DNA from 4 places in the Paenibacillus sp. FSL H7-0690 genome. Region 1 is predicted to be linked to each of the others. Evidence: predicted binding sites of a transcription regulator. Region 1 holds the regulator's gene; each other region holds the start of a gene.
The links. Region 1 encodes Rex, which represses fermentation and respiration genes when NADH is low (regulators of the CRP and FNR family bind a similar motif). Its sites were predicted from a motif close to TTGTGAAATATTTCACAA; they were not measured.
Positions count from the first base shown of each region.

Region 2: the regulator Rex is predicted to act here: its motif matches at 1,305-1,322, upstream of scfA (six-cysteine ranthipeptide SCIFF).
Region 3: the regulator Rex is predicted to act here: its motif matches at 1,508-1,525, upstream of MHI32_RS03780 (flavocytochrome c).
Region 4: the regulator Rex is predicted to act here: its motif matches at 3,360-3,377, upstream of adhE (bifunctional acetaldehyde-CoA/alcohol dehydrogenase).

Region 1 covers NZ_CP150281.1:4,674,861-4,682,780, reverse strand. Annotated here, with positions in the region: gene panB (3-methyl-2-oxobutanoate hydroxymethyltransferase) at 1-253, shown strand, start outside; gene panC (pantoate--beta-alanine ligase) at 254-1,144, shown strand; gene panD (aspartate 1-decarboxylase) at 1,137-1,520, shown strand; gene MHI32_RS20625 (hypothetical protein) at 1,632-2,273, shown strand; gene dinG (ATP-dependent DNA helicase DinG) at 2,400-5,261, shown strand; gene MHI32_RS20615 (redox-sensing transcriptional repressor Rex) at 5,392-6,045, shown strand; gene MHI32_RS20610 (amidohydrolase) at 6,032-7,333, shown strand; gene MHI32_RS20605 (DUF5590 domain-containing protein) at 7,506-7,920, shown strand, end outside.
Region 2 covers NZ_CP150281.1:837,865-845,784, forward strand. Annotated here, with positions in the region: gene MHI32_RS03790 (response regulator) at 1-527, shown strand, start outside; partial or broken gene MHI32_RS03795 (hypothetical protein) at 580-957, shown strand; gene scfA (six-cysteine ranthipeptide SCIFF) at 1,348-1,497, shown strand; gene scfB (thioether cross-link-forming SCIFF peptide maturase) at 1,620-3,014, shown strand; gene MHI32_RS03810 (hypothetical protein) at 3,597-4,604, opposite strand; gene MHI32_RS03815 (DNA cytosine methyltransferase) at 5,522-6,877, opposite strand.
Region 3 covers NZ_CP150281.1:829,482-837,401, reverse strand. Annotated here, with positions in the region: gene MHI32_RS03785 (histidine kinase) at 1-1,354, opposite strand, end outside; gene MHI32_RS03780 (flavocytochrome c) at 1,627-3,417, shown strand; gene rlmD (23S rRNA (uracil(1939)-C(5))-methyltransferase RlmD) at 4,178-5,743, opposite strand; gene MHI32_RS03770 (diacylglycerol kinase) at 5,807-6,697, opposite strand; gene MHI32_RS03765 (CbiX/SirB N-terminal domain-containing protein) at 6,928-7,698, opposite strand; gene MHI32_RS03760 (YerC/YecD family TrpR-related protein) at 7,702-7,920, opposite strand, start outside.
Region 4 covers NZ_CP150281.1:4,972,293-4,980,212, reverse strand. Annotated here, with positions in the region: gene MHI32_RS22030 (sugar ABC transporter permease) at 1-571, shown strand, start outside; gene MHI32_RS22025 (carbohydrate ABC transporter permease) at 573-1,445, shown strand; gene MHI32_RS22020 (extracellular solute-binding protein) at 1,578-3,044, shown strand; gene adhE (bifunctional acetaldehyde-CoA/alcohol dehydrogenase) at 3,453-6,074, shown strand; gene pflB (formate C-acetyltransferase) at 6,329-7,920, shown strand, end outside.

The DNA.
Region 1 (7,920 bases):
TGGGATCGGTGCAGGCCGTTACTGTGATGGACAGGTATTGGTTTTCCATGATTTGCTGCGGTATGCCTCACCTTACCGTGAGAAACGTTTTGTCAAAACCTATGCGGATGTGGGTAATGTAATCCGTGAGGGCATCAGCCAATATGTGAAGGAAGTGAAGGGACGTTCCTTCCCAGATGAAAGTCACGTTTTTAATGCAGATGAAACGGTTTTGGAATCTTTATATGGCGCTTCAAGAAAGGAAGGGAAATAAATGAGAGTCGTCAGAAGCATTGAGCAGCTGCGCGAAGCTTTGGAGTATATGAGACAAGGCGGGCACGCCCCGATTGGGTTCGTTCCTACGATGGGATACTTGCATGACGGACATGCCAGTCTGCTTCGCCGGGCTGGAGAAATGAGCAACACAGTGGTAATGAGCATTTTTGTGAATCCTTTGCAATTCGGGCCAAACGAGGATTATGATTCCTATCCGCGTGACGAGCGTCGTGATTTGGAACTCGCTGAACGTGAGGGAGTAGATATTGTATTTATCCCCAGTGTGGAAGAAATGTATCCGCAGCCTACTCGGACTACGGTCTCGGTATCGGAGCTTACTACCCGTCTTTGTGGGGCTTCCCGCCCTGGGCATTTTGATGGTGTAACCACAGTGGTTAATAAATTCTTCAATATCGTACAGCCGGATTATGCTTTCTTTGGGCTGAAGGATGCTCAACAAGTTGCAGTGCTTCGCCGAATGGTGTCCGATCTTAATATGAATGTCAAAATTATCCCTTGTCCGATCGTTCGTGAAGGGGATGGACTTGCACTCAGCTCACGTAACGTATTCTTGTCTCCAGAGGAGCGTAGTCAGGCATTGGTGTTATCTCGTTCCTTACGTGAAGCACGTCAGTCTATTGAAGAAGGAAAAGTAACAACCGTTGCTGAAGTGCGGGAATTGTTGACATCGGTTATTTCCAGCTCTCCTCTAGCGGTGATTGATTATGCGGAGATCCTAACATTCCCTGATCTTGAAGGATTAGAGGATGAAGCTCTTTTATCAGAAGTGGATGGGGAAATTATAATAGCGCTCGCCGTGAAGTTTGGCAGAACACGCTTAATTGATAATAATGTATTTATTCCAAAGGAGGTTGCTGCACTTGTTTAGACATATGATGAAATCCAAAATTCACCGCGCAACAGTAACGGAAGCGAATTTAAACTATGTGGGCAGTATTACCATTGATGAGAGCTTGATGGAAGCCGCAGACATTCTTGAGAATGAAAAAGTTCAAATTGTGGATAACAATAATGGTTCGCGACTGGAAACCTATGTAATCCCTGGACCGCGTGGAAGCGGAGTGATCTGTCTTAATGGTGCCGCAGCTCGTCTTGTTCAGCCGGGCGATACAGTAATTATCATTTCCTATGCGATGTTGTCCTCGGAAGAACTGGAGTCACATAAGCCAACGGTGGTATTCGTGGATGAGAATAACAAACCAGTGAAGCTGGCTGATCATGAATTGCATGCTACAATCGCTTAATGTATGGACTTACGCCATGTAATGAATGGCAGGGATGAAAGACCCCGATCTCGCAGAAAATGAAGTCAGGCAAGCTGAACTGATTTCATCTTCAGTAAGGGGGGATCGCCCATGTTTCAACATTTGTTTGCTGAAATGAACAAGGTGCTTCAGGAGATCGTAACAGATTACCCTACAGCGGAGGGTGCCCGCCGGAACGAGCTTTTATGCAATTATAATATGCTGCATAGACTGAGCGATAAAGTGATGGATGAATGGCTCGCTTTTGCTGAGAAGCTTAGTTCCTTTCGCGAAAGTGCTGATTTTACAGCAGAGGTCGAAGAGGAAGTGCCGGAACAGGAAGCACCAGAGCTGTGTATGGATTGCTTTGTAAGAGGTCAGGGGTATTATAAGCTGCTGATGTATGGAAAGTGTATTGATCAGTTTAAAGAAGTTATTGCGCAATACCCGGATAGCTTGGCTGCTCGATTATATTTAGCCATCTCTTATCTGCAGGAAGGTGACGGTGAGGCCGCTTGGAGTCATCTGAACCATATGCTGGGCTTGATACGGGAAACCAAGCTGAAAGCCATGGTTTATAATGCTTTAGGGTGCATACGAGCCTCACAGGAACGTTTCAATGAAGCGCAGGAATTGTTTGATCTTGCTTTGCAGCATGACCCTGCGCTTCCGGAACCAAACGTTAACTTAGAGGTATGCCGCCGTCGTGGAGGGAAGCTGCACTTTGGAAATCAGCTGGTTTCCCTTTTGTAAAAGAATAACGGTTTTGGAAATTTCCATTCAAGCGATGCATCCCCTGAACCAGTGGTGTGCATCGCCTTTTTTCGCAACTTCTGTTATGCTGATTAAGAGTCTCAATTGAAAGGGAATAGAATTATAATGAAATTTGCCGTGCTTGATTTTGAAACAACAGGAACCCAATCCGTGGGTGAAATTATCCAGGTTGGCCTTGCAATTATAGAAGAAGACCGGTCCATCTCCCGGGTATATGGTTCCTATGTCAAGCCCGGAACGCCGATTCCTCCTTTTATAACAGGTCTGACGGGGATTACCGATGATGATGTGAAGGATGCGCCTGAGCTGGATGAGATGATGATGGAGCTTGTTCCGCTCTTGGATGATGTTGTGCTCGTAGGGCATAATGTCGCTTTTGACTTCCATTTTTTACAAAATGCTTTAGATCGTTGTGGTTATTTGCCATTTCAAGGGCGGATTTTGGATACGATTGATTTTCTGAAAATTTGCTTTCCTTCGCTCACATCTTATCAACTTGGCTCTGTCAGTGCTCATTTTGGAGTGACACATGATCGTCCGCATCAGGCAGATAGTGATGCACTTGCGACTGCTTTAGTGCTGCTGAAATGTCTGGAGGAGCTCTACGAGCTGCCGCTGCTTACGATCCAGAGACTCTGTGAGCTGTTTACCGAAGAGGATAGTGATCTGGGCTGGTACTTTGATGGTCTGCTGCGAGAGCGGGAAGCGGAGACGCTACAGCCCGAAGGTGATCTGACTTTCTATCGTCAATTAGCGCTTGCAGTAGGAGATTGGACGGAGTTAGCGCCACCTAGAGATGAGCATGCTGAGAATCCGCTAGCGAATTTATCTTTTACTGATTATATGGACGAAGTAACCAAACGACTTAAAGACACATTACCGCAGTATGAAAGCCGGGAAGCTCAGGATATTATGATCAATGAGGTGATGACGGCACTTGCCGAAGACAAACACCTACTGATCGAAGCGGGCACAGGAACCGGTAAATCGCTCGGTTATTTGTTGCCTGCCATTTATCAAAGCGTTCGCACCAATGAAAAAGTCATGGTCAGCACTCATACCATTAATCTGCAGGACCAATTGCGCGAGCGGGATATCCCTTTGTTAACGCAGGTAGTTCCTTTTCCGTTTAAAGCTGCTATTTTTAAGGGAAGAGGGCATTATTTGTGTCTGCGTAAGTTTGAGCATAAAATTAATAAAAAGGACTTTATAAGCCCAAGGGAAGATGCGCTTACTGCCGCTCAGATGATTGTATGGCTCACTCAAAGTGAATCAGGGGATGATGAAGAGCTGAATTTAAGCGGCCGGGGCGGTGATTTCTGGGAGACGGTGGCAAGCGATACCGATTCCTGTCTGGGCCGTTCTTGTCCTTGGTTCCGCAAATGTTATTATCATAGGGCCAAGCATGAAGCTGGGATTGCTGATGTGGTTATTACGAACCACTCCAAGCTATTCGCAGATGTTAAGGCTGGGCACCAGCTGCTTCCGGCTTACGAGCATCTTGTCATTGATGAAGCACATCATTTAGAAGATGTGGCTGGTAAACATCTTGGCATGCATATGAAGCATTTCACGGTGGCACACACGTTATCGCGACTGTATAAAGATAGCCGAAACGGACAGCTCCCTGCTCTGCGTCAAATATTACAGTCGTCAGGCAGTGAAGAGGCTTCAGAATGGAGCGGAGTCATCGATCGGATCTACCCGGATCTGCTTACTGTCAAAGAAACCTGGGATGCACTCAGCGACAAGCTGTTCAGCCTATTGCCGGAACGCAGTGATGCAGGGGCAGGAGAAGCGGGACAACTGGTTATGCGGTTGCTTCCTGCCCGTAAGCCGAAGGATTGGGATGAATTGGTTGCGCTAGAGAACACTATGAATCTGACGTTAAGCGACATCATCCGTAAGGGTGATAAAATGCTTAACGAGATGCGTGACCAGGAAAGCCAATCCTCAGCAGACAGCCTTGTTACTGATATTAGCGGTTTATTTAAAGATTTGGCTTCCATACGTGAGCAAGTAAGATTCTTTATGGGGCTGAATGACGATAATGTAGTATATTGGCTGGAGGCAAATGGAAATTACCGCAGCAAATCCCTACAGCTGTATGCCGTCCCTGTGGATGTTAGCAGCCAGCTTAAAGAGTTGTTCTTCGATAAGAAAAAAAGCATCGTGCTTACCTCGGCGACGCTATCTGTAGATAAATCTTTTCAATTTATGATTGATAATCTCGGACTTAACGAAGCTGCAGAAGAGGGACGTCTAATGACCTCACTCCTTCCATCTCCCTTTAAATATCGCGAGCAGGCACTGCTAGTTATACCGCGTGATTTTCCTAGTGTGAAGGGGAGTGTGGGCGATGCTCGATTTGTCGATACACTCGTACAGTCATTATCGGAAGCTGCTAAAACAACACGTGGGCGGATGCTGGTTCTGTTTACTTCTTATAAAATGCTGCGTCAGGTATATGATCCGCTTAAAGAGGCTTTGGCCTCACAAGAGATTACGGTGCTTGGTCAAGGCGTGGAAGGTGGCAGCCGGAGCAAGTTGATCCGCCGCTTTCAGGACAGTGCAGCATCCGTATTGCTGGGGACGAGCAGCTTCTGGGAAGGTGTAGATATTCCAGGTGAAGCACTGACTTGCCTGGCCATCGTGAGACTTCCGTTTCAACCACCGAATCACCCGTTGGCGGAAGCGAAGTCGGAGTTATTGCAGGCCCAGAAGAAGAATCCGTTCATGAAATTATCTGTTCCTCAAGCGGTTATTCGTTTTAAGCAGGGATTCGGAAGACTGGTTCGCACGGCGCAGGATCGTGGAATAGTTATTGTTTATGATACAAGGGTTATTGAATCTCATTACGGGAAGTATTTCCTTTATTCATTGCCTGGTCCCAAAATGGAGCATATGCTTACTGATCAAATGGTCCCTCGCATAGCGGAATGGCTAGAGGATGGCGGCGCTTCTTAAAACGCTCGTCTTCAGTTTAGCTCCTCCTTATCCTTAAGGGCGGTGTGTTACAGTCCCGTCCTTAATAAGGAGAGGTAGACGTTTGAATATGGATTTTCACAAGAACATTACTATTTTTAGGAGGAAAAATATGAAATCGGATAAAATATCAGAAGCCGTTGTTCGCAGACTGCCTGTGTACTTGCGTTTTTTGAATGATCTCCAGAATCGCGAAATATTAACAGTTTCCTCTCAGGAACTTGGGCAAAAGCTTGATCTTAATCCCGCACAGATTCGTAAGGATTTAGCATATTTTGGTGACTTCGGCAGAAAAGGTATCGGCTATGATGTAACGTATCTTATTGAGAAAATCCGTCATATCCTGAAGCTGGATCAACAGCTTAATGTAGCTTTAGTTGGAGCAGGTAATCTCGGACATGCCTTGTCTAATTACAATGCATATCTCAAAGATACTATGAAAATCACGGCTATATTTGATTCGTACGCTCCTAAGGTTGGACGTAAGATCAACTCCCTTACTGTGCAACCGATGGATGAACTAGGCAGCACAATTCGTGAGCAAGGTATTCGCATTGGCATTATTACCGTACCTGATTCAGAAGCTCAAAATGTAGCAGATATCCTCATTTCTTCTGGGATTGAAGCGATTTTGAACTTTGCCCCTGTGATTCTGAAGACACCACCGAATATCCGGGTGCATGCAGCTGATTTTACAACTGATCTGCAAAGTCTTGCTTATTACTTGCGGGATGGAAAGGAAGAAAGTGAACATGAACAACAATAAAACGATAATTAAGGGCGGGTATTTTCTGACTCCGGGAACGGATGAGCCGGTTCTGAGTGGATATATGACTATTGAAGATGATTTAATCACTTACATAGGAAAAGAAGAGCCTCAGATGGAAGCTGGAGTGCAAGTGGTTGATGGCAGCCGTCTGCTGTTCATGCCTGGACTTGTAAACACACACGGTCATGCGGCGATGTCTTTGCTGCGTGGATATGGAGATGATTTAGCGCTACAAGTGTGGCTTCAGGAGAAGATGTGGCCAATGGAGGAAAAGTTCACCGGTGATGATGTATACTGGGGAACCTCCTTATCTGTATTGGAAATGCTGAAGGGTGGAACTACGACCTTCCTCGATATGTATGATCATATGGACCGAGTAGCCGAGGTAGCTGAGTTATCAGGTATCCGTTCCGTATTGATGCGTGGTGTGATCGGGTTATGTCCAGAGGATGTACAGAATCACAAGCTTGCGGAAGCGATTTCTTTTGCCCGTAACTGGCATGGAAAGGCTGACGGTAGAATTACTACTATGATCTCGCCACACGCCCCTTATACTTGCCCTCCTGACTTCCTGGTTAAGTTCGTGCAGGCAGCGCATGATCTGGATTTACCGATGCATACGCATATGTCCGAAACGAAACGTGAAGTGGAACAAAATGTGGCGGATTACGGGTTGCGTCCTGTAGCTCACTTAGAGAAGCTTGGAATGTTCACACGTCCCTCGATAGTTGCACATGGTGTTCATTTAAATGATGAAGAGATTGAGATCTTGGCTCGCCATAATGTGGGTGTATCTCATAATCCGGGCAGTAATTTGAAGCTGGCTAGCGGAGTGGCTCGGGTTACTGATCTTCTAAAAGCTGGTGTGAAGGTGTCTCTTGGCACGGATGGCGCGGCAAGCAACAATAACTTGGATATGTTTGAAGAGATGCGGCTTGCAGCTCTCATTCATAAGGGTGTCAGCGGTGATCCAACGGCTGTCCCTGCTCCAGAAGCTCTGCGTATGGCTACAGAATATGGCGCGAAGTCCATCTTTTTAAATAATGTAGGCAGACTTGCTGTAGGGATGAAAGCTGATTTCATTGCTATTGATATCGATCAGCCGCATTTGCTGCCACACACAGATCTGTTGTCTCATGCAGTTTACTCTGCTAGCGCTAAGGATGTTGAGCATGTGTGGGTGAATGGTAAACAGGTCATCAAGCATGGACAATGCTTAACCCTGGATGAGGAAGCTATCCGGCGTAAAGCGCAAGAAGCCTTCGAAGGTTTATTGAAGCGTTAAGTCTGGAGAATAACGAATAAATAATAGGCTGTGACTTTTTGCTTTTAGCAAAAGTTGCGGCCTTTTGTGCATTTTTAAGACTGGGAAAGCTAGAAAATTATGAAATTTTGGATAAACACGCGGGTGTGTTATATAATCAAAAAAGATATATTACTAGAAAGGGAGCTGTACCTTGAAGAAAAGGAAAAAATGGATCCTCCTGGGGTCAGTTCTGATTCTGCTCCTGGGGTTTGGACTTATCCAGTTCTATGCCTATATTATGAAAGATCAATGGAACGAGCGTGATATCGCTAAGGATGTTGCCAAAACCAGAGCGGGTCTAACAGAGGTAACCAAAGCACAAAAATCGGTTTGGGATGAAAATGCAGTGTACTGGGTATTAACTGGGAAAAATGAAGCCGGGACTGCTCTTATGGTCTGGGTCCGCTTTACGGTAGATGGAAAATTTGCTGAAGGCGACGACGCAGTGTTTGCTGAGGAACTAAGTAAAGGAACCTCGGAAGCCCAAATACGCGGCATTATCAAAGCTGATCTTCCGGACATAACGATTGAACGCTTGCTGCCGGGAGTATATAACGGAGAGTATG
Region 2 (7,920 bases), 3.1 Mb from region 1:
ATAACTTTGAATATGCGCGTCAAGCCGTGCAACTGCAAGCATTCGATTATGTATTGAAACCTGTGCCGAAGAGTGATCTGAACAAGCTGCTTCATCGGATCGATGAGCATCTTCAGGTAAAATATCCTTTGCATTCACATGAAGACAGGGTGGATAAGGAGCGGGAGCTTCCCGGGTATACAGGGGATGGAACAGTGCTTATCCAAAAAGTGACCGAGTATATTGACAGTCATTATCAGGATCCGGAGCTGTCTATTACTCGAGTAGCAGCGCTATTTCATATCAACCAAACCTATCTTAGCAAGCGTATGAAGCAAGAAATCGGTGCTTCATTCCTTGACTATGTCACCGAGCTTCGGATATCGAAGGCGAAGGAGATTCTGGATGACGTAATGCCGAATATCAAAATCGGGGATCTGGCCGTGAAGGTAGGGTATAAGAGCCAGTACTATTTTAGTCGTGTGTTCAAAAATAGAGTCGGCTCAAGCCCCTTAGAGTACAAAAAGCATCCGTTCGGTTATGGATAGGAGGGTTATTCTCGTCCCTCTGCAGCACGCCATAGATGTTATGCTCGGTTCAGATCTTCAAATTCCTATCAGCCATGAAGAAATTGAAGCGGTTAGAAAAGATAGTAAGGGGATCATCCCGGAGGATCGGCTAATAGTCATTGCAAGAAGCAGAAAAATATCAGAACTTGCAAAGGAACTTTTGTCAGCTCAGGCATTATTAAGTAAATCGAACTTTATTGTTATAGCTACTAAGTATTTATCTATTTCCATAGAGGAGAGCTTAGAAAGCGACGATATCTTATTGAATATTCTAGCCTTATTGGACCGACGAGTTGGGAAAAAGCGGATTTTAAACATGAGCGAGAAGATGAAGTTAAAGCATCCAATTGTGCAATATTTTTATGAACTAAGGCGTCAAGAGCAGATAAACTGTCTGGAAGTGTCTTAGGGCTCCTCATATAAGTTTGTTCACATTGTCCACCCACGTATGTGGAGAGTGTCGCTCTACTGGTAAGGAAGGATACAGTGCTATGAAATCCTTATATTTATTGGACTTTACGGACAAGTATGAGAAAAAATGTTGTTAAAGAGATGGCATCATTGCCGTCTCTTTTTTGTTTCACTTTTTTAGCATTGCTCTGACTCTGGTTCCCGCTGCCGCATCCTACGATCACAAGCATGAAAGACTGCACGAAAATTAGTGTTGATGCTTATGTTTAACCCCTCTCTGCTCTGCTAGGTGACAGGCATCATAGACGTACCTGCGTGATGTTGCTACGATGTTCCATGGAAATTAAGTGAAAGTGATCACAAGAAATTACAGAAGGAGTTATTTATCGTGAAAAGAATCGTAACACTGAGCACCCGCAAACTGATGGATACCGCAAAACACGGCGGATGCGGCGCATGCCAGACCTCTTGCCAGTCCGCTTGTAAAACTTCCTGCGGCGTTGCAAACCAGAAGTGTGAAAATGCAATGAACAGATAGGATTCGGAATTTTACCGCCCATTGCTCTGCTGATGGGCGGCTATTTTTAAGAAATGGATACTATCCCTAAAGGATGGCGAAGCCGTTTCTACTTGTGTGCAAAAGGAGCTTGATTAGTAAGTATGATTCATCAATATAAACTAAACGGATACAATATCGTGCTCGATACCTATAGTGGCTCGGTGCATGTTGTTGATGACCTAGCATATGAAATTATAGCGCTTTATGAGAAAACTTCTGTCGACAAAATCGTGACAACGCTGTTGGATAAATATAAAGATGATTCCAGCATTTCCGAGAGCGACATTCGAGAAACCATCGCGGATATCGAGGAGCTTATAAATGATGGACAGCTCTTTACAAAAGATGAGTATGAGAACCTCTCGCTCGATTTAAAAAAACGGAAAACTTATGTTAAGGCACTCTGCCTCAATGTTGCGCATACCTGTAATTTGTCATGCGACTATTGCTTCGCTAGCCAGGGGAAATACAACGGAGATCGAGCAATCATGAGCTATGAGGTTGGACAAAAAGCTATCGATTACCTGCTTGAAAACTCAGGTCATCATCGAAACCTGGACATTGACTTTTTCGGCGGGGAACCACTTTTAGCCTGGAAAGTGGTTAAACAGATCGTAGCTTATGCAAGAAGCAAAGAACAAGAATACAAAAAGAAGTTCCGCTTCACCTTCACGACGAACGGGATGCTGCTGAACGATGAGGTCACCGAGTTTTTAAATCAGGAAATGTACAATGTCGTATTAAGCCTGGATGGAAGAAAAGAGGTTCATGACCGGCTTCGCCAAACGGTTAACGGAAAAGGCAGCTATGATCATATTCTTCCGAAGTTCCAGGAATTCGTTCGTAAGCGCGGAGACCAAGAGTACTATGTACGAGGAACTTACACTCGTAACAATGTCGATTTCACCAACGATATATTTCATATCGCAGACCTTGGTTTTGACAAAATTTCGATGGAACCGGTCATCTGTGATCCAAAGGAGCCCTATGCACTTACCGAGGAGGACCTGCCGGAGATATACAACCAGTACGAAATTCTCGCGAAGGAAATGATCGGTCGCGGTGAACAAGGCAAGGGTTTTACCTTTTATCACTACATGCTAGACCTCTCGGAAGGACCTTGCATCCAGAAGAGAATCACTGGCTGTGGGTCAGGAACCGAATATCTTGCCGTCACCCCTTGGGGAGAGCTTTTTCCTTGCCACCAGTTCGTAGGGGATGAAGAGTATAGCATGGGGAACCTCTGGGATGGCATCACACAACCTGAGCTGCAATGTCAATTCCAAGAGAGCAACTGCTACTCGAAGCCGGAATGCAAGGACTGCTGGGCTAAACTCTACTGCAGCGGTGGTTGTCCAGCCAATGCACTGCACGCGACGGGTTCCCTGGTCGGAACCTATGATTTCAGCTGTGACGTCTTCCGCAAAAGAGTCGAATGTTCCATGATGGTGAAGGTGGATGAATCTATTAGAGCGATGGAAGGGCAATCTAACTAATTAAAATAACGGGTGAATATACTATGACCGAGAAATAGACACTTCAAAATAAGGTGTTATTTCTCGGTTTTTTTACCTGAATGCAGATAGTACTCCAACAAAGTTCGCGGCAATTATCGTATGCGGTTTGGGAATGGAGTTTGGGAAAGGGAAGATAGCATTTGCAGATGTAGCAGCGAATAGCTGGAATTCAAGGGTTGTTGAAACGGCATCCGAATATGGTTTGATACCGGTTTTGAGGTTGGGACATATTAGCCGGATGCTCCAATCACATACGAGCAAGACTGGAAAAGTGGATGTGACAAGCATACTCGCGACCTTTACAGAGCCGGCAACATAGGTGTTTGGGCTGAGGAGCTGAAAATGAATCCGCTTTTTTGTTAGATAGGGCTTCGTAAAGATTTGATTGGAGAAGGACTGGCCAATGCGTATTTTAGCAAACGATGTCACTAAGGACTAAAAAAAGAATAATATTTCATTTTTTTAAAATTATTATTTTATTAAAATGCTTTAATAAACGATTTATTACTCTATAACTAGAGAACAAATTGCTTATTTATATGTTACTATATTTTTTAATTATCATAATTTCGGCAAAAGATCAATTAATTTTGTGAAGATTAATTTTGGCACCTTAATTGTAGATGTAGCCCCACCGCCCATTCCTCTACCACCGGGTTGAGTAACCCAACTACACCCTTTTAATAACTCGGAAAATTTAATTCCCCACCATTCAATGTGTACAGATGTTGTATCATCTATTTCTTCAACAACAAAAAGTGCATCCATATTATTACTTATCGAAACAAAGTAGGATAATTTGGCAAAGGTACCATCATCTAATCCAAACCATTCTCCGACAGAATTATCATCTTTAACACTAGCTTTACTTTTGAATTCTAAAGGGTACGCTTTCCCGGTTTTACTAACTATAAAAAAGTCTAAATCATTATTGGACACCAGATATTTTCTTTGTAAGAAATATCTAGAATACTCCTTCCAAAATAATTCCGAAACTATACCTGTACTTGTCCATGGTAAAACAGCTCTATTTAATCTACCTGACGCATACGATCTCAACCCTCTTAAACCTACTCTCGATGGAAAATTTCCCATAACATCGGTTACTGGAACGTTGATAAGTCCATCCTTATGAACTTTTTTAAATACTAGATCGTAGGTTGTAGGATAGCTTCCCGCAGATGGTGATTGGAAAGTTACCTCTAACGCTGGCGTTATAGGTACATCAATATCGGCAAAATACACATGCATTCCAGCTTGTCTGAAGTAGCTATGTGCAATTACTTGAGCAGTTAATGAATGTCGAGATATAGCTCCTGTCCATGAGAATTCATTGAAATTGGGGATTATTACTATCCGATTATTCGTAGGAATGGAAACGATAGTATTCTTACTTGGTGTAATAATCCATCCTCCGGGGATAATATAGTCATATAGAGGTAATACACTAGCTGTATTTAAATAAGATATAAATCTAATTTCCGCTAAAACACCTTTTGTTTTATTTTCTGTGATTGAAGACCATTGAGTTTCGAGAAAATTTAATGCTGTATTAAGATTTGCAGGCATAGATTTCTACCCTCCATTTTATTTTAATATATCCGAAGCCAATCCAATAGTATAATGTGAAATATCCTCAAATCTTTAATTGGAGTATACGTTAATAAAAGAAGCGATTTTTTGCGAGAGGATTACTTATAAATTCGTTTGCGATAAATTACCTTGTGGTGTATGTACGAAGGGTTTCTCGAATCTTGTTTCCATATTGTAATTAATAGATTAATCTATACTTTAAAAAGTACACAAATATACATGTACAGTTGGGAATGTATCAAAAAGCATATATAAGAAGAACTATTAATAAAGTAATACAGTCTCTAGAATATTACGAAATACCTATCCGTCCTTATATGCTATAAGGTTTAGCGGATATGATTGAGGTTTAAGCGGATGGGCAGTTGAGTATTCATTTAAGTTTGCGGTCTCCGCTTTTAAGCTAGTTTGCGGTCTCCGCTTTTAAGCTAGTTTGCACTGAGTAATATATAATACATGTAGAATCTATAGCTTAAATAGTGAATAAATTTCTTACTACGTAATAAACTCCTACAATATACAAAGAATACTTTATCTCGCTCAATATATCAAATTCCTTGCTCTTCTTCTCTTCTCAAGAGTCTCATTGAATTCTCCGCTGGGAGAACAAGTTCGTCCTCTCAGAAGTCATCAACCAGAAAAGACCGTAAGGGAAAGTGGTTTTGAAAAAAATCAGTTAATATACTCAATAAATTGGATAATAGAAAAAGCCGTTTAGGAAGTGGGATAATCTCACCCTCTAAACGGCCTATAAATTTTATGCTGACAAGGTTCAGATGGAAGAAGTTAAGACCATCCGACTGAATTATTGGTATAAAGAAATTAATCAATGGTGCTCAAGAGCTTGCTGTTTTTTTCAAGATGGAACTCAAATTTGAGGAACTTATTTATAATTATGAAAGTTGATAAACTGGCTGATATAGCTCTAGAGCTTTCATTATCTCTAGAGCTATAGCTCTAGCTAATAGAGGAGGGACAGCATTACCAACTTGAGAATATTGAGGAACCTCAATCTTCCGTCTTGGACCACCAGTAGTTCTTTTACCTAAAAATTCAAAACTATCATCAAATGACTGGATTCTAGCCATTTCCCTGACAGTCGGAATACGATCTTCAAAGGGAGTTAAGTAGTCATCTGGTAAAGTGACCATTGTAGGTGCGACACTATTTCTATTTAATCTGAATCGATTACTTTTTTTTGTTAGCAATATATCTAGAAACTCATCACTAATATTACCGGTTTTAAACAGATTAATAATTTCTGTATTTGTATAGTCGGCTAGTTTGGATTCGCAATGACTTAATAATGAAGGGAAGTGGCTAAGATCTATTCCTTCATATCTAATTCTTCTTATTAGTGCTGCAGATGATTCCCCTTCTCGAAACAGAGAAAACCTCTCCGTTATTATCTCATTATGTTTTGCTAGATCGTGATTATAAACCTCACTATTGTATTCAACTGATTTTCCGGAAGTTGTCCTTGTACGACCTCTTTGAGATTCGATTTGATATTTTGATGACTTTTTTAATGTGAGTTTACTATTCTGATTTACAATAAGATCACTAATAGCGTCCAAAACAGTGATCTTATCTGTCTCGTTAGGAGTAGTTGGTATTGGATATGCTGGTGGGTGAACGGTGTTTAGGTAACCTATAAAAATAACTCTACGTCTTCTTTGCGGTACCCCAAAGTTAGAAGAATCTAATACTTGTGGAGTAAGAGTATTGTATCCAATTTCATCGAATTCATTTCTAAGTATTTCAGGAACTAAACTATTATTTGGATACACCCTACCGTTTACTCCAATAAAACCATCAAGTCGTGTATCATTAAAACCTTCAACATTCTCCATAACAACATAGCTTGGTCTCAAGTCATTAATAATTCTTAGATACTCTTTAAATAGCATATTACGTGGATCATCTTTTTTTCTTTGTCCGGCACGACTAAATCCTTGACATGGTGGTCCTCCAAAAATAACATCTATCTTTGGTAATGATTTATTTTCAAACATTTTAAGTTGCTGAATTGAATTTATGATTTCGCTAGAGGGTAGTTCACGAATATCAGCCCTTTTAAAGAAGGTGTTCACGCCTTGAATAAGACCCAGTTGATCGTGTCTATTTCTATAAGTTTTTTCTACATCTTCGTTGATATCACTTGAAAATAGAATATGAAATCCTGCTTGTAAAATGCCTTCGCTCATTCCTCCAGCACCACAAAATAGATCAATAGCATTTGGTTTCATATAATGCACCTCTTCATTCAAACTAGATTAACTTTATTATAATTGAATTTGAGCAAAAAGTCCGGGGTTTTTACGAATATATGTTCTTATTTTAGACGTTAGCTTTATAAATCCGTAGATAGATTTCAAAAAATATTAAACAATGTCGTAAATGAATACTATAGCTGTTAAAATGGAACTCATACAACAGGAAAAATAAGGTGGCGAAAATGAATCCATACTTCTTACCAAATGAGGAAGAATAAAAGAAAATTCAATTGCTTCAACAATACTGTAGGAATGAATTTGCGTTAATTAGACTGACTTCAACAATGCTTGAAAAAAGTATCATTGATGCTTCAGATCCTTTAAGAACGATTCTAAGAGAATATGATATTGTTAATTATGACAATCTTCCTCAGGTAACAGAATATAAAATCTTGAAGGATTCACATGTATGTTTGAACTCTAATATTGTTAATATGAAAACTAGTTTTTACAGACCAACTACCAAGCATGGGGATCGAGAATTTGGACATACAGTTTTAAAAAAAATATATTTCATCCGGATGATCTTGAGATTGATAGCGTCACAAAAATGCTGGTTGTCAGACAATCAGCATTTTTACATGTGGTGAAAGATTTCTGACAGACGTTTCATCCAATGAATGATAGCATCTAGAGAATATGTAACCTGTTTATCTTATATGGGAGAATCAATAATGAAAACTATGTTACGCCTTTATTATGAGGACGATACAAACTACCATTCGACTTTTTTTGATTTGTTACATGGGGATACAGAGACGAAGCAGACCAAAGATCTCTTGTACCTAATTTAAGTGATCCTAACTTTATACAGCTGTTTTAAATGAAATTGACCGTATGGCAAAATATAAGTACCTAGAATTTAAGCAGGAAATTGATTTTGTTCAAGTAGACGCAGATATGTTATCAGCTTGAGTGTGAATTCTTTATGAATAGTCTGATTTGTCAATCGAAAATAAGTTGCAATTAAACAAGATATAACCATCTCTTTTGATTGAATAAAGAGACTGTGAAAA
Region 3 (7,920 bases), 3.1 Mb from region 1:
CCCCATTATTTTCAACCTTAATGACCAAATAATCGGCCTGTTTATATGCTGTAATCGAAATTTTGCACTTTTGATCCCCAAGTGGCTTAATCCCGTGATAAATCGCATTTTCCACCAAAGGCTGCAGCATGAAGCGAACGACTTGGCACTGATCAAGCTTTTCATCATATCGAAGCTCGTAGTCCAGAATCTCCTCATATCGCACACCTTGAATATGAAGATAACTCTCGACATGGTACAACTCCTGATCAAGCAGAATGTATGGACTGCCTGTGCCAAGCCCTAATCGGAAATACGCGCTAAGCGCTTCCACCATCTCCACCACATTGTCTGCTCCATGTTCCGTTGCCATCCACTGGATCGTATCCAATGTGTTGTATAAAAAGTGCGGCTTGATCTGCTCATGAATCAGTCTGAGTTCCATCTCCTTTCGGTCCTGCTCCACAGCGTATAATTGAACAAGCATGTCATTGAAGCTTCGTCCAAGATCGCCGATCTCATCCGAGCGCGTAACATCTGCTCGTATGGTTTGGTTGCCGTTCTGCACATTTTCCATTACCTGGCGAAGCGACTGAATTGGACGAATAATGGAAGAAGCAAGCAGCACCAGAAAGACGATAAACGCACTACCGATAAGAACGCCTACCAGCAATGCAGTCCGCTGGGTTTTGATCACCGCTAACGATAGACTTGAATTCGGTACTTTGAGTACTAACTTCCAGCCTTCCACATTTTGAATTGGAGCCTCAAATACACTCATGTTCTTCTTATCTGCTGTATCCTCCGCTCCATCTTCTTCACCCAGCTCTCTGCAATCGACGATAAGCTGGCCTGACTGGTCATATAGCATTACATCTTGAGCAATCTCCCTCATCTTCTTGACGGAGACGGCTGCGGCAATATAAGCTACCTCATCATTCACCGATGGATTCACGCGATAAAGAATGACGACGATTTCGGCTGCATTCGCTTTGGATACGATCGGATTGCTCACCACATAATTGGAATCTGAATTCAGCAGTTTTCGATAGTAGGGTCGGTTTAGTATCGAAAAAGGCTTGTCTCTTGCTGACCAGGAATTTCCGTGAATATCCACCACGCGTATGGATTCGTACTCTACTTGCTTCTTCGCCTCGAACTTATCGAACTCTTGCAGCAATTCATCTCGTGTCCACTGATGGTCCGAAGCTAGAGAAGCAAGCATGTCTATCTCTCCAATGCGCTGATTAAACCAATAATCAATCTGGTCGCTGCGTGCAGTAACCACTTGCTGCGTTAAGTTCTTATTCAAAGGGACAACCGTATGGTTCATCTCCAAATATATTGTTACAAGCAATGCAACGAACAGCAGCAAGAAGCAGCCTCCTGCGATTAACGTGATTTTTAAGTGAATTGATTTCATTGTAATCATAGCCCTTCACAATATCCGTCTCTTACATGCCCGAAAAAGACAAAAAAACACTAATCTGTGCAAATACATAATGCTGTACTAAATCTATAATAGGTCTTGTGCATATTTTCACATGAAATAACATTCATGTCTAGGCTAGAGATAAAGGATTTGCCTAGCAAATCTTCCTCTCCCTAGTGTATGTAACCAATCCACAACAGAATGAAGGAGATATTATGCGAACTCACACGAAAAAGCTGTTATCTATTCTACTAGTCCTCAGTCTTATGTTCACGCTTGCTGCCTGCGGCGGTAAAGATGCAGCACCCGCTGCAGATGCAAACGGAGTTCAAGTCTTTGAAGGAGTTGGGCAAGGTAAACATGGCGATATCAAAGTACAAGTTTCCTTATTAGATAACAAGATCACTGACATTAAAGTGACAGAGCATAAGGAAAATGAAGTACTTGCAGAACCTGTTTATACGCAGCTCAAGCAAGATGTCATGGCAACTAACAGCGCAAAAGTTGATGCCATTAGCGGATCTACAGTTACAAGCAAAGGATATCTCGAAGCCATTCAAGATGCAATTACGAAGTCTGGACTTACCCTTGTCGCTGGCGCTGCAGTCAGTGGAAGCAAAGACAAAGAAGAAGTCGAGCAAACCTATGATGTTGTCGTCATCGGTGCCGGGGGTGCTGGCTTTAGTGCGGCTATCGAAGCGAAGAGCGCTGGAGCTAATGTAGTTCTGCTCGAGAAAATGCCAGCTGTTGGCGGCAACACATTGATCTCCGGTGGTGAGATGAATGCGCCTGACAACTGGGTTGAACGTGCTCTTGGCATCACAGATGACACGGCTGACTTGTTCTATAATGATACGATGAAAGGCGGAGACAATCTCGGGGATCCAAAGATGGTTCGTATTCTTGCCGACAATGCTCTAGCATCTGCCGAATGGCTGCGCGATGATATCAAGGTAGAGTTCTTACCTGATCATCTGTTCCAATTTGGTGGCCATTCCAGAAAACGTGCGTTGATTCCTGTAGGTCATACAGGTGTTGAATTGATTACTAAGTTAAAAGCCAAAACAGACGCTGATCAAATCACGATCAAAACGAATATGAAAGCCGAAACCTTGCTGAAGGACGAAAGCGGCAAAGTAACAGGTGTAACTGCGACTTCGGGTACTGGCGACAAGATCACATTCCATGCGAACAAAGGCGTCATCATCACTACCGGTGGTTTTGGATCCAATGTAGAGATGCGTAAGAAGTATAACCCTACAATGGATGAAAAATATATGACTACCGATACACCAGGATCTACAGGTGACGGTATCGTTATGGCAGAAACGATTGGCGCCAAACTGACAAACATGGAGAGTATTCAAACGTATCCAATCTGTAATCCCGAGACAGGTGTTATTTCTCTGGTTGCAGACTCCCGCTTCGATGGTGCAATCCTGATTAACCAAGAAGGCAAGCGCTTCGTTGAGGAATTAGAACGTCGTGACGTTATTTCTAAAGCAATTCTTGCCCAAACGGGTGGATATACGTATCAATTATGGAATCAAGGCATTGAGGATATCGGTAAAACGATCGAAGTTCATCAAGACGAATACGATCAACTCGTTAAACAAGGCTTGCTCTTTAAAGCCGATACGATTGAAGAGGCCGCTGATTTCTTTAAAATTGACGTGAACACTTTGAAAGAAACGATTAATAAAGTAAATGATTATGCGAAAACAGGTAAAGACCTTGATTTCAAACATCGCGGTGGATTGAAATCTCTTGAAAAAGGCCCTTACTACATCGAAAAAGCTGTACCCTCCGTTCACCATACAATGGGCGGCTTGGTGATCGACGAGAAGACTCGCGTTTTGAATGAAAAAGGCGAAGTCATCCCTGGGTTGTTCGCTGCAGGTGAAGTAACAGGGGTCATTCATGGTACAAACCGTCTTGGCGGTAATGCCATCGCTGATATCTTCACATTCGGCCGGATTGCAGGCAAACAAGTTGTAGCAGAGTAATCTTATTTTTTGTGTAACTGCTCTATTAATAAGTTAGCCTTAAAAACGTGCAAGATAGTTCGTAAAGTGCAGGTTGACTCTAACTTTCAAGCTGCCCTCTATGACATAGCAAACCGCCCTGTTAGCAACAATGCGAACAGGGCGGTTTGCTATGTATTCGTGTCATCGGCATGAAAAAAATAAGCACTGTGATCAAAAGTGTGACCACGATGATCTTCACGATTTTTTTATGGTGGAGCCTAGGGGCTACGCTCGTCTAACTCGCTGCTCTTTTATCGTTCCAAAAAAAGGAATATTATTCCACTTTGTTTTTTGCTTTCATTGCATTTCTCTCCTTTAACTGAATGTGAAAAAGCGCAGGAACTTGTCCCTGCGCCATGCTTCCGCAATTTGCGGAAACAAAAAGAGCCCCATATGGTACCCTCGAAGGTTCCATATGGGGCTGACTTTTTGCAGGATCATTAATAAATGAGAAAGAGCCCTCACGGATAATAGGCATAGACCTACTTCGTAAGAGCTTTATTATGCAGATATGTGGTTGGCGAACGCTTCAGGGAAATCCCTGATAAAATTTAATTCCCCGCGCTCGTCCACAAAAAATAGACGTTTTATGTTACTCGCCAAAATTTTTACAAATATATTTTATGATATTATCCTCTGCTCGGCGTTTCGTAATACTTCAGTGTCCGAAGTTTCCGGGCGAATATGACTGGTCATTGCATACTCTTGCTGCAGCTGCGCTCTCGACTTCGCCTTGTTTTCATTTACATTCTTCTGTTACATCCCTCACCAACAAAGCCACCGACTCCACATGCACCGTATGCGGGAACATGTCCACCGGAGTTACCTCCACTGTCTTGTATCCGCCATCTTCGAGCACCCGCAAGTCTCTTGCCAGTGTCGATGGATTACACGACACATACACCACACGCTCCGGCTTCATAGCCAGAATCGTCTCTAACAACCGCGGATCGCAGCCCTTACGCGGTGGATCGACCACGATAACATCTGCCGTAATCCCCTGCTCTTTCCAGTTAGGGATTACATCCTCAGAGGCACCAACCTCGAACACTACATTCTTCATCTCATTTAACTTCGCATTCGCCCGAGCATCCTCAATTGCCTCAGGCACAATCTCTACTCCATATACCTTGGCTGCGTGCTGTGCCAGGAAGAGGGAGATCGTACCGATGCCGCAATAGGCATCAATAACCGTTTCGTTGCCAGTTAGTCCGGCATATTCAACGGTTTTACCGTACAACACCTCAGTCTGTGCCGGGTTCACTTGATAGAACGAACGCGCTGAGATAGCGAACTGTACATCGCCGATGTAGTCATAGATGACGTCTCTGCCCCACAGGACGCGGGTTTCGCCACCGAAGATGACATTCGTACGCTGAGTGTTGACGTTCTGGCAGATGCTGACTACATCTGGCAGCTGTTCGCGGATGCTGCCGAGCCAGGCGTCCAGGTGTGGGATGTCGCGGCCGTTGGTTACGAGGACAACCATCATTTCACCGGTACGGAAAGCTTTCTTCACGACGACATGGCGCAGCAGGCCACGACCGGTTTCTTCACTATAAGCAGAGATGCCAAGTTCTCTGCCGATGTCTTTCACCTTGCGCACAACGTCATCATTATCCTCATGCTGGATTAAGCAGGTTTCCATATCGATGATACGGTGACTTCCGCGTGCATAGAAGCCTCCTACAAGACCGCCTTCGGTTACACCAATTGGTACCTGAGCCTTGTTGCGGTAACGCCAAGGCTCGTCCATGCCGAGTGTCGGGCGGACAAGAATGCCATCTGTATGAGCTACTCCAGCGCCATCAGTCGTACCATCTGCAATGCCGCCATAGTTGGCACTGTCCGTCTGACTCTCAACAGCTTCATTCTCTTTGCTCTTTCCGCTATCCCCGCCACCACTCACCCGAAGCTTCCCAATCCGCTCCAGGTTGTCCACCACCAGCTGCCGTTTCCACGCCAGCTGAGCAGTGTAGTCCATATGCTGCAGTTGGCAGCCGCCGCATTGGTCATAGATCTCGCAAGGCGCCGCGATGCGGGCGCTGCTCGCTTCTACTATATTCAGCAGTTTGGCGTAGCCATACTGCTTTTTGGTCTTGAGCACCCTTGCCCGGACTTTCTCTCCGGGAAGGGCTCCCTGCACAAAAAGGGTAAAGCCTTCTACGCGGCCTACCCCTTCACCTTCATGGGTCATGCCGATAATATCGAGCATAACCTCATCATTTTTATTCACAGGCAGTCCGGCGACAGGCGCCTTGCCGGCTGGGCGGCTGGTGCTGCGTCCACTGCGGTGTTTACTCATTATTTATTGTTCACTTCTTTCATTATCATCGCTGTATAATCCCACTCTTACTTTCAAACAACCCTAATTATTCTGAGCAAAAATCCGCAGATGCTGCGGTAAAATCCGAAAACGACCCGGCAGCTCTCCGCCAAGTTCTCCATCCAAGTTCAATTGGACATGCCCTGGAGAGATTACATCCATTGCATCTGTACGGAAATACACAACCTTTTTATCCTGCAAATGCTCGCCACGAAGGGCCAATCTAACCAAACGGACAAACTCTGCCAGGTTGCATTTTTTAACCGCAATAACATCTAACAGACCGTCATCGATTCGAGCGCCGGGGGCAAGTTTTTCAAAGCCGCCGACAGAATTCGTATTTGCAATCAGGAACAGCATGAACTCATCATGAATAACCTCCTGCCCATTGGCACGAATGATTAGTTCCTGAGGAGATAGGCTGACCATTTTTTCAATACCTTTTAAATAGTACGCAAGCTGCCCTATCATGGTCTTCAGCTTACTGGGAACTTCATAGGTCAGTTCGGTTAGACTGCCACCGCCTGCTATATTAATGAAATAACGATCATTGGCTTTACCGATATCAATCGGACGCGACTCTTGACGAAGGATCAAATCAACGGAATCTTCCCAATTCTTCGGGATCCCCATCGCACGTGCAAAATCATTGGTAGTCCCAAGTGGCAATACGCCAAGCGGGGGGAGATTAGGTTTCTCCGCCATACCATTGATAACCTCATTTAAAGTGCCATCCCCACCGGCTGCTATGATTAGATCATAACCGCGCTCTACTGCATCCGCAGCAGCTAACATAGCATCGCCTTCTCCGGTCGTTGCATGGCAGGAGGCTTCAATGCCACCCGTATCCAGCCGGTCCAAAATGTCGGCGAGCCGCTTCTTCATTTCTTCCCGTCCAGAAGTGGGATTATAAATCAATCTCGCAGTTTTCATTACCGGAACGCCACCTGTTTTTTATAATAGAATAACCTAATTGATTATACCTAATTCGGACCACTACAATCAATGTCAGAGGACATTTATCGTAAATATTCCATTATACAACAATTCACGACACCTTATTAGGCAAAAATAACTATATATATGTCTATGCAGCAAATCCCGTATTATCCACGGAAATGGGCACTATTTTTCATGATTAAGTGGGCTAAAAAGGAAGCTTTTTAACTCTTTTTTCGAATCTGTTCGAGGAGTGTCTCTACCTGTCTCTCAATCCAATGCGGAAGAAGCGGGTGCGGCAAAAGCGTCTGGCCAGAATACTTATAGGTTAACCCTTTAAGTCTGTTCGGAACCACATGTTTAGTGAAATAACCTTCACTCAAAAAAAGCGGCGCCACCAAAACCTCGTGACCCTGCTCCTGCCAATACTCCACTTTGCTTCTTACACTGTCCGGATTCAGCAGACCGTAATCGGCAGCTGCTACGCCGCTCACCTCACGTACACGTCCTGCCAGTGAAGAGATGCCCTGCTGCCAACGCTGGCGGAAGCCCTCATAGATGCTGCCGTGACCCACTAGCAGAATTGTCTCACGTTCCGGTTCCGTAGACAGCTTACGGAGCTTGTCCCAGATCATCACAGCGATGTCCGGGTCATCGTCGACAGGATAACCATAGTGAACCTTAGCCTTCACGTGGAACGGCTCTAAATCGGTCTCACGTTCAGGTGCAGGTTTAGCCCCTAGTGCATATTCTATTTCATCGACATGTGTGCTACCCGAGGAAACGAACAATGGGATCACAATTATATCTGTGACCCCTGCATGTTCCAGTTCATTTATTCCATCTTGAATCAGACGGCCCTCTACCAGCTCTAAAAAAGAGACCACCACTGGCATCTCTTCATCTAGCGATAATTCGCTTACGGCCTCTTCCACAATCGACACCCAAACCTCGTCGCGGGAGCCGTGACTGATAATAAGTACGCCCGGTACCATAAATTAGCGTCCCAAACGTTCCAGCGTTAATTTATAACCATCATTTCCGTAGTTCAGGCAACGTTTTACACGAGAAATAGTAGCCGTGCTTGCTCCTGTCTCTGCTTCGATCTGATTGTAGGTCGAACCTTTGCCGAGCATACGTGCTACTTCCAGTCGTTGCGACAGCGATTGAATCTCGTTCACGGTGCACAAATCATCAAAGAAAACATAACATTCTTC
Region 4 (7,920 bases), 300 kb from region 1:
GTTTGGGGGCTTTGTGCGGGTAGCGGCTTACCTACCTTTTGTAATGCCTGGTGTGGTGCTATATGGACTCTGGAGATGGCTTTATGATCCTGTGGGCCCAATCAATGCAGTATTAAGCTCGCTTGGTGTGGACCAGGTTGCCTTCCTGACAGATACAAGGTGGTCGATGATTTCCCTTGTTTTTATGGAGACGTGGCAGCAGTTTGGATCAGGGATGTTAATATACTTGGCTGCTGTACTCAGCATTCCGCGGGATTGGTATGAAGCAGCTGAGATTGATGGGGCGGGTGTGTGGGCACGTATAAAGTACATCACATTGCCTTCGCTACGTAATTTGATCATTTTGATGTTTATATTACAGATTATCGGGACTTCACAAGGGTATCAGTCACAAATGGCGCTGCTTGATGGTGGGCCGAATAATACTACGCTTACCTATGCGCTGCTGATCGTAAAATATGCTTTTACGCGACTCGATTATGGAACAGCGACTGCGCTTGGCATGCTAATGTTCATAGTCCTAGGTGGTTTGGGCATTTTACAGTTCAAGCTTAACAAGGAGGACAACTAAGATGAAGAGCGCAGATAGAGGGATTCTCTCAGAACATGATTTGAAAAAAACAAGCAATAAGATCGTTTATGGCTTGATGTGCGTGGTTATTTTGATTATGGTGTTTAGCATGCTGTATCCGATCTGTATGACGTTATTTAACGGACTGAAATCGAATCAAGAGGTGAACTCATTCCCACCGCATTTTTTCCCGCAGGAATGGCACTTCAGCAACCTTAAAAAAGCGATGAACTACATTGATCTGCTGATGTTCCTTAAGAACACTATTTATATTTTTGTGGGGAATATGGTCGTGACACTAGTCGTATTGGGAATGTCTGCTTTCAGCATTTCTCGTATGAATGTTCCTTACAGAAAGGCAATTTATTTCTTTTTCCTGATGACATTATTTATTCCGGCGACCAGCTACATGATTCCCAACTTTGTCAATCTAAAAGAGCTTGGATTACTGAATCAGTACGCTGCCTTTTGGCTGCCGGCTGGTGCGAATACATTCTATTTTCTACTCTTAAAGAACTTTTTTGATGGGATACATCCTGAAATTTTTGAAGCCGCGCGGATTGACGGCTCCTCTGAGCCGAGAAGCTTTTTCTCCATTGCAGTGCCATTGTCGGTTCCGATATTTGCTACGCTGGCGATCTTTATCTTTTCTACTGCATGGAATGACTGGTTCTGGCCATCTCTGGTTATGCACAGTGAAGAGAAATATACGCTCGCGACAGCAATCTATAAATACGTTATTAATGTAAAGGCACTTAATACGAATATTAAATTCGCTATCCTATTTATCGTATCGTTGCCGCCGATCCTTGTCTTCCTGATCTTCCAAAAGTTCATTATGCGTGGCGTCGCATTATCAGCAGTTAAGGGATAAGCGCGGATCGACGAATTTAGTCACGGATCGTAAACATGCACATGAAAGGAATATAAATGCACCTCGTTTGTAAACGATTTCTCTTTTATGATCGATATGTAAGATAACTATGAATTGAAAAGGGGAGTTTCAATGCGTAAGTACTCTAGCGTGCTACTAAGCCTCCTTGTGGCCGGATCATTGTTAACCGCATGCGGCGGTAACAACAATAACGGAAACACAACAGGAAACAAGGAAGGGGAAGCGACTACTGCGCCAACGAATGCTGCAACAGATAATGCTGGCAGTGCTACAGCAGCGCCAACTGATGATATCACACAAAGAAAAGTGACCATCAAAATTCACTATCCAACCCCTGACCTAACCGAAGTTAGAGCACAGGAAGATGACAAGATCAAACGTTTCCAAGAGGAGTATCCGAATGTTGAAATCGTCAAAGACGATTGGCAGTACAATGTAAGTGAAATCGGCATCAAAATGGCAGCGAATGAAGCTCCAACCTTCTTTAACACTTACGCTACAGAAGCAAAATTCCTAGTTGAAAAAGGCTGGGTAGCTGACATTACGGATCTGTGGAATAAATACGAATTTAAGGATCAAATTAACCCGGTTCTCCAAAATCAATTTATCATTGACGGAAAAGTATTCGGCGTAACTCAAAAGGGTTATGTAACAACCACAATGATCAACAAAAAAATGTTGGATGAAAAAGGCGTTGCTGTTCCATCTATGGATTGGACTTGGGATGATATGCTGAATACCGCGAAAGGTGTAGCTGATACCAAAAAAGGGATTTCCGGTATTGCTCCAATGGGTAAAGGGAATGAAGCAGGCTGGAACTGGACCAACTTCCTGTTCGAAGCTGGCGGTGAAATTCAGAAGATTGAAGGCGGTAAGGTTGTAGCTACTTTTAATTCTGAGGCTGGGATTAAAGCGCTGGATTTCTACAAGAAACTTAGATGGGAAGCAAACGCGATTCCTCAGGACTGGGCACTGGGCTGGGGTGATGCTGTAGGCGCATTCCAACAAAGTCGTACAGCAATGGTAATGGCTGGATCTGACGGTGTTATTGAGCAAGCGTTGAATCAAGGCGGTCTGAAACCAGAAGATGTACTTACGTATCCAATGCCTGCGATGGAAAAAGGCGGAAAACACACTGGGGTACTTGGTGGTGACTACCTTGTAATCAATCCAAATGCAACACCAGACGAGCAAGAAATGGCATTCCGTTATATTACATTTGATTACTTCTCAGATAAAGGTCTAGAAGCACTGGATGCGGTTCTGCAACAACGTACAACGGATGGCAAATATTTTATTCCGCCGCTCTTAGATTACTATTCTGCAGATTCTGACTTCGGCAAGAAAACAAAAGCTGTGTATGATAAATATACTAATGTATATCAATACAGCCCTGATATTTTAGGCTTGCTGGACGGTAAACCGGAAGCGCAATACAATACACAGGACTACTACGCAACCATGTCCAATGTAATTCAAGAACTGTTCTCCAAAAAAGGAACAGATTCCAAGACACAGCTTGAAGCTGCTGCAAAAACAGTGCAGGAGAAATTCTTCGATACAATTAAAGTAGAATAGGCAAGGAAGGACAGAACCGGCTCCATTAGGAGTCGGTTTTTTTATGTTTATATTATTGATATTTTTATAAATCAACACGACGGATGGCTTCCGACTTTTTTTTAGAGGGTCATGAGAAAAATAGAGTGTCAACAAAATTAGATTTGCATTTTTAAAATATTTTTGCGAGCGGAAAGGTAGGAAATGGGTATCGGTTCTTGTCTTTTTAAACATAAACTTTAGATTTAAGGAATAATAAAGCATAAATAATGGTAAAAAACCTATAATATGATCGAATGAAAGCGCTTTGAAAACAAATCAAAAAAACTTTATACTTTGTGAAAGATTTCACTATACAAGGTGGAAATGATGTGATAAGATAAATGTGTAGAGAAAAACAACCTAAAAATTGACAGGAGGACGAGGGAGATGGCAGTTAAGAACGAAGTCGCCGCCCAAGTTAAACAAACTACCGCTGAAGAGTATATTCAGACTTTGGTGGATAAAGCGAAAAAAGCACATGAGGCATTCATGGCGCTGGATCAAGAGCAAGTTGACACAATCGTTCATGCAATGGCGTTGGCTGGACTCGACAAACATATGTACCTCGCTAAATTGGCTGTAGAAGAAACTGGCCGCGGGGTTTACGAAGACAAAATTACTAAAAACATCTTCTCGACAGAATATATCTGGCACGGAATTAAATACGATAAAACAGTAGGCGTTATTGAAGACAATGCTTATGAAAGCTTCCAAAAAATTGCTGAGCCCGTCGGAATTGTAATGGGTATCACACCGGTAACCAACCCTACATCCACCACGATGTTTAAAGCGTTGATTTCGATTAAGACACGGAACCCTATTATATTCGGTTTCCACCCATCTGCGCAAGAGTGTAGTGCAGCAGCTGCTAGAATTCTTCATGATGCGGCTGTAAAAGCTGGCGCACCTGAGAATTGTATCCAATGGATTGAAATGCCAACGATGGACAAAACAAACGCTTTGATGAACAACCCTGACGTTGCACTTATTCTCGCAACAGGCGGTTCTGCAATGGTAAAAGCAGCTTATAGCTGTGGTAAACCAGCTCTTGGCGTAGGTCCTGGTAACGTACCTGCATTCATCGAAAAGAGCGCGGATATCGATCAAGCCGTAACGGACATCATTCTTTCCAAAACATTTGATAATGGTATGATCTGCGCTTCCGAGCAAGCTGTTATTATCGAAGAACCAATCTTCGATCAAGTGAAAAAGAAAATGATCGCTAATGGCTGCTACTTTGTTAACAAAGAAGAAGCTGCCAAACTTACTAGCGGCGCTATGAACGTTGATAAATGTGCGGTTAATCCAGCAATCGTTGGACAATCCGCAGTGAAAATTGCTGAAATGTGCGGCATTCAAGTTCCTGCCGGCACTAAGATTCTGGTAGCAGAACTTGAAGGTGTAGGCACTAAATATCCATTGTCCGCTGAAAAATTGAGTCCTGTGCTTGCTTGCTACAAAGTTAAAAACGCAGATCAAGGTATTGAACGCGCAGCACAAGTTGTTGAATTTGGTGGTATGGGCCATAGTTCGGCTATCCACTCCAACAATGAAGAAGTAATCATGAAGTTCTCTAACCGTCTGCAAACAGGACGTATTCTCGTTAACTCGCCTTCCACTCATGGTGCGATCGGCGATATCTATAACACTAACATCCCTTCGTTGACGCTGGGCTGCGGATCTTATGGTCGTAACTCCGTGTCGCAAAACGTTACAGCAATTAATTTGATCAACGTGAAAAGGGTGAATCGTCGTACCGTGAATATGCAATGGTTTAAAGTACCTGACAAGATCTATTTCGAAAAAGGCGCTACTCAGTACCTGACCAAAATGCCTGATATCACACGTGTCGCAATTATCACTGACCCAATGATGGTTAAGCTTGGATATGTTGAGAGAGTTGAACATTACCTGCGTCAACGCCAAACTCCTGTAGCAATCGAAGTGTTCTCGGAAGTTGAACCAGATCCATCAACAACTACAGTTGAAAAAGGTACTGCAATGATGAACAGATTCCAACCGGACTGCATCATCGCACTTGGCGGTGGTTCCCCAATGGATGCTGCAAAAGGAATGTGGTTATTCTATGAACATCCAGACGCAGACTTTAATGGTCTGAAACAAAAATTCATGGATATCCGTAAACGGGTTTACAAATTCCCTAAACTTGGAAACAAAGCTAAGTTTGTAGCGATTCCAACTACTTCGGGTACAGGTTCGGAAGTAACATCTTTCGCAGTTATTACCGATAAAACAACTGAACAACACACTAAATATCCTTTGGCTGACTACGAGCTAACTCCAGACGTAGCTATCATTGATCCAGAGTTCGTATATAGCTTGCCAAAAACTGCTGTAGCTGATACAGGTATGGACGTATTGACACATGCCATCGAAGCTTATGTATCTGTTATGGCGAGTGACTACACGGATGGTCTGGCAATTAAAGCAATCCAATTGGTATTCCAATACCTTGAAAAATCGGCTCTTGAAGGCGACAGAGTTGCCCGTGAAAAAATGCATAACGCATCAACACTTGCTGGTATGGCCTTTGCTAATGCTTTCCTGGGTATTAACCACAGCTTGGCGCATAAATGGGGCGGTCAATATCACACTGCTCACGGTCGTACTAATGCGATCCTTATGCCACACGTTATTCGTTACAATGCTAAGAAACCTACGAAGTTCGCTTCGTTCCCTAAATATTCACATTTCGTAGCTGACGAGCGTTATGCAGAAATCGCCCGTATTCTGGGATTGCCAGCTCGCACAACTGAAGAAGGTGTAACTAGCCTGATCAATGCTATTCGCGACATGAACAAAAAACTGGGTATCGAAGAATCCTTCCAACAATTGGGCTTTGATCCTAAGGATTTTGAATCCCATGTAGATTACTTGGCTGACCGTGCATTTGAAGATCAATGTACAACTGCCAATCCTAAGCTGCCGCTGGTATCTGAACTCGCAGATGTATATCGTAATGCTTTCTACGGAAGATTTGATAATTAATATTTGGTTAAGTAGATAATAGGATGGTTGTGGATTAGATATAAGTGACAAATATCACCGGAAAGGTGATATTTGTCACAGTCTATTTATAGAAAATAAACTAAAATGTTTATATAAACAACGGTCCCATATATGGAACAATGATTGTGAATTTTCGAACAACCATATTTTTCTTGGGATCACGAGACACGGGATCAACCTTCAAGCCCGCGATCTCTACAAATATAATATAAATATAGATGGAGGGATTTAGCATGTCGGTGATTGAAAAAGATGTACAAGAAGTGAAATCCGGTTGGAGAAGTTTTACAAAAGGTAAATGGTCCAGAAAAGTTGACGTTAACAACTTTATCGCAAGCAACATTAAGCCTTATGAAGGAAACGAAGAATTCCTCGTAGGACCTACTAGTAACACAACTGAACTGTGGAAGATTATTTCCCAATTGAGCAAGGAAGAAAGAGAAAGAGGCGGCGTATGGGATGTTTCCCTAGATACTGTCTCCACAATCACTTCACATGCTCCAGGCTACATTGACAAGGACAAGGAACAAATTGTAGGCGTACAGACTGATGCTCCTTTCAAACGTTCCATCCAGCCATTCGGCGGGATCAAGATGATGGTTGATGCTACGAAGGCTTATGGCTTCGAGCTTCCACAAAACATCGTTGACATGTTTACGAACATTCGCAAAACGCATAACCAAGGCGTATTTGATGCATATACACCAGACATGAGAGCTGTGCGTAAATCCGGCGTAATTACAGGTCTTCCTGATGCTTACGGACGCGGACGCATCATCGGCGACTACCGCCGCATTGCTCTGTACGGTATTGATTTCCTCATTAAAGACAAAAAACAACAACAAACTGAGCTTGAAGTAGATTCCATGACTGAAGATATCATTCGTTTGCGTGAGGAGCTGTCCGAGCAAATTCGTGCACTTGGCGAATTGAAAGAAATGGCAGCTGCTCATGGTATGGATATTTCCAGACCGGCGACCAACTTCAAAGAAGCTACTCAATGGGTATACTTCGGATATCTGGCAGCAGTTAAAGAGCAAAATGGTGCGGCGATGTCCCTGGGCCGTGTGTCCTCTTTCCTGGACATCTATGCAGAACGCGATATTGCTGAAGGTACTTTGACTGAAGAACAAGTACAAGAAATCGTCGATCATTTCGTAATGAAACTGCGTATCGTGAAATTCTTGCGTACACCTGACTATAATGATCTGTTCTCCGGCGACCCAACATGGGTAACTGAATCCATCGGTGGTATGGCTGAAGACGGAACAACTCGTGTTACTAAGAACAGCTTCCGTTTCTTGAACACCCTGTACAACTTGGGTCCAGCTCCGGAACCAAACTTAACTGTACTGTGGTCCGAAAAATTGCCTGAAGCCTTCAAAAAATATTGTGCTAAGGTTTCCATCGAAACTAGTGCAATTCAGTATGAAAATGACGATGTAATGCGTCCATACTGGGGTGAAGATTATGCGATTGCTTGCTGCGTATCTCCAATGCGTATCGGTAAACAAATGCAGTTCTTCGGTGCTCGTGCCAACCTGGCAAAAGCATTACTGTATGCTATCAATGGTGGTGTGGATGAAAAATCCGGAGCACAAGTTGGACCGGAATTCCCAGCGATCACTTCTGAATATCTGGATTATGACGAAGTAATGAAACGTTTCAAACCGATGATGGAGTGGTTGGCTAAGACTTATGTTAACACTTTGAACATCATTCACTATATGCATGACAAATATTCTTACGAACGTATCGAAATGGCGCTGCATGACCGTGACATTCTGCGTACGATGGCTTGTGGTATTGCTGGGCTGTCCGTTGC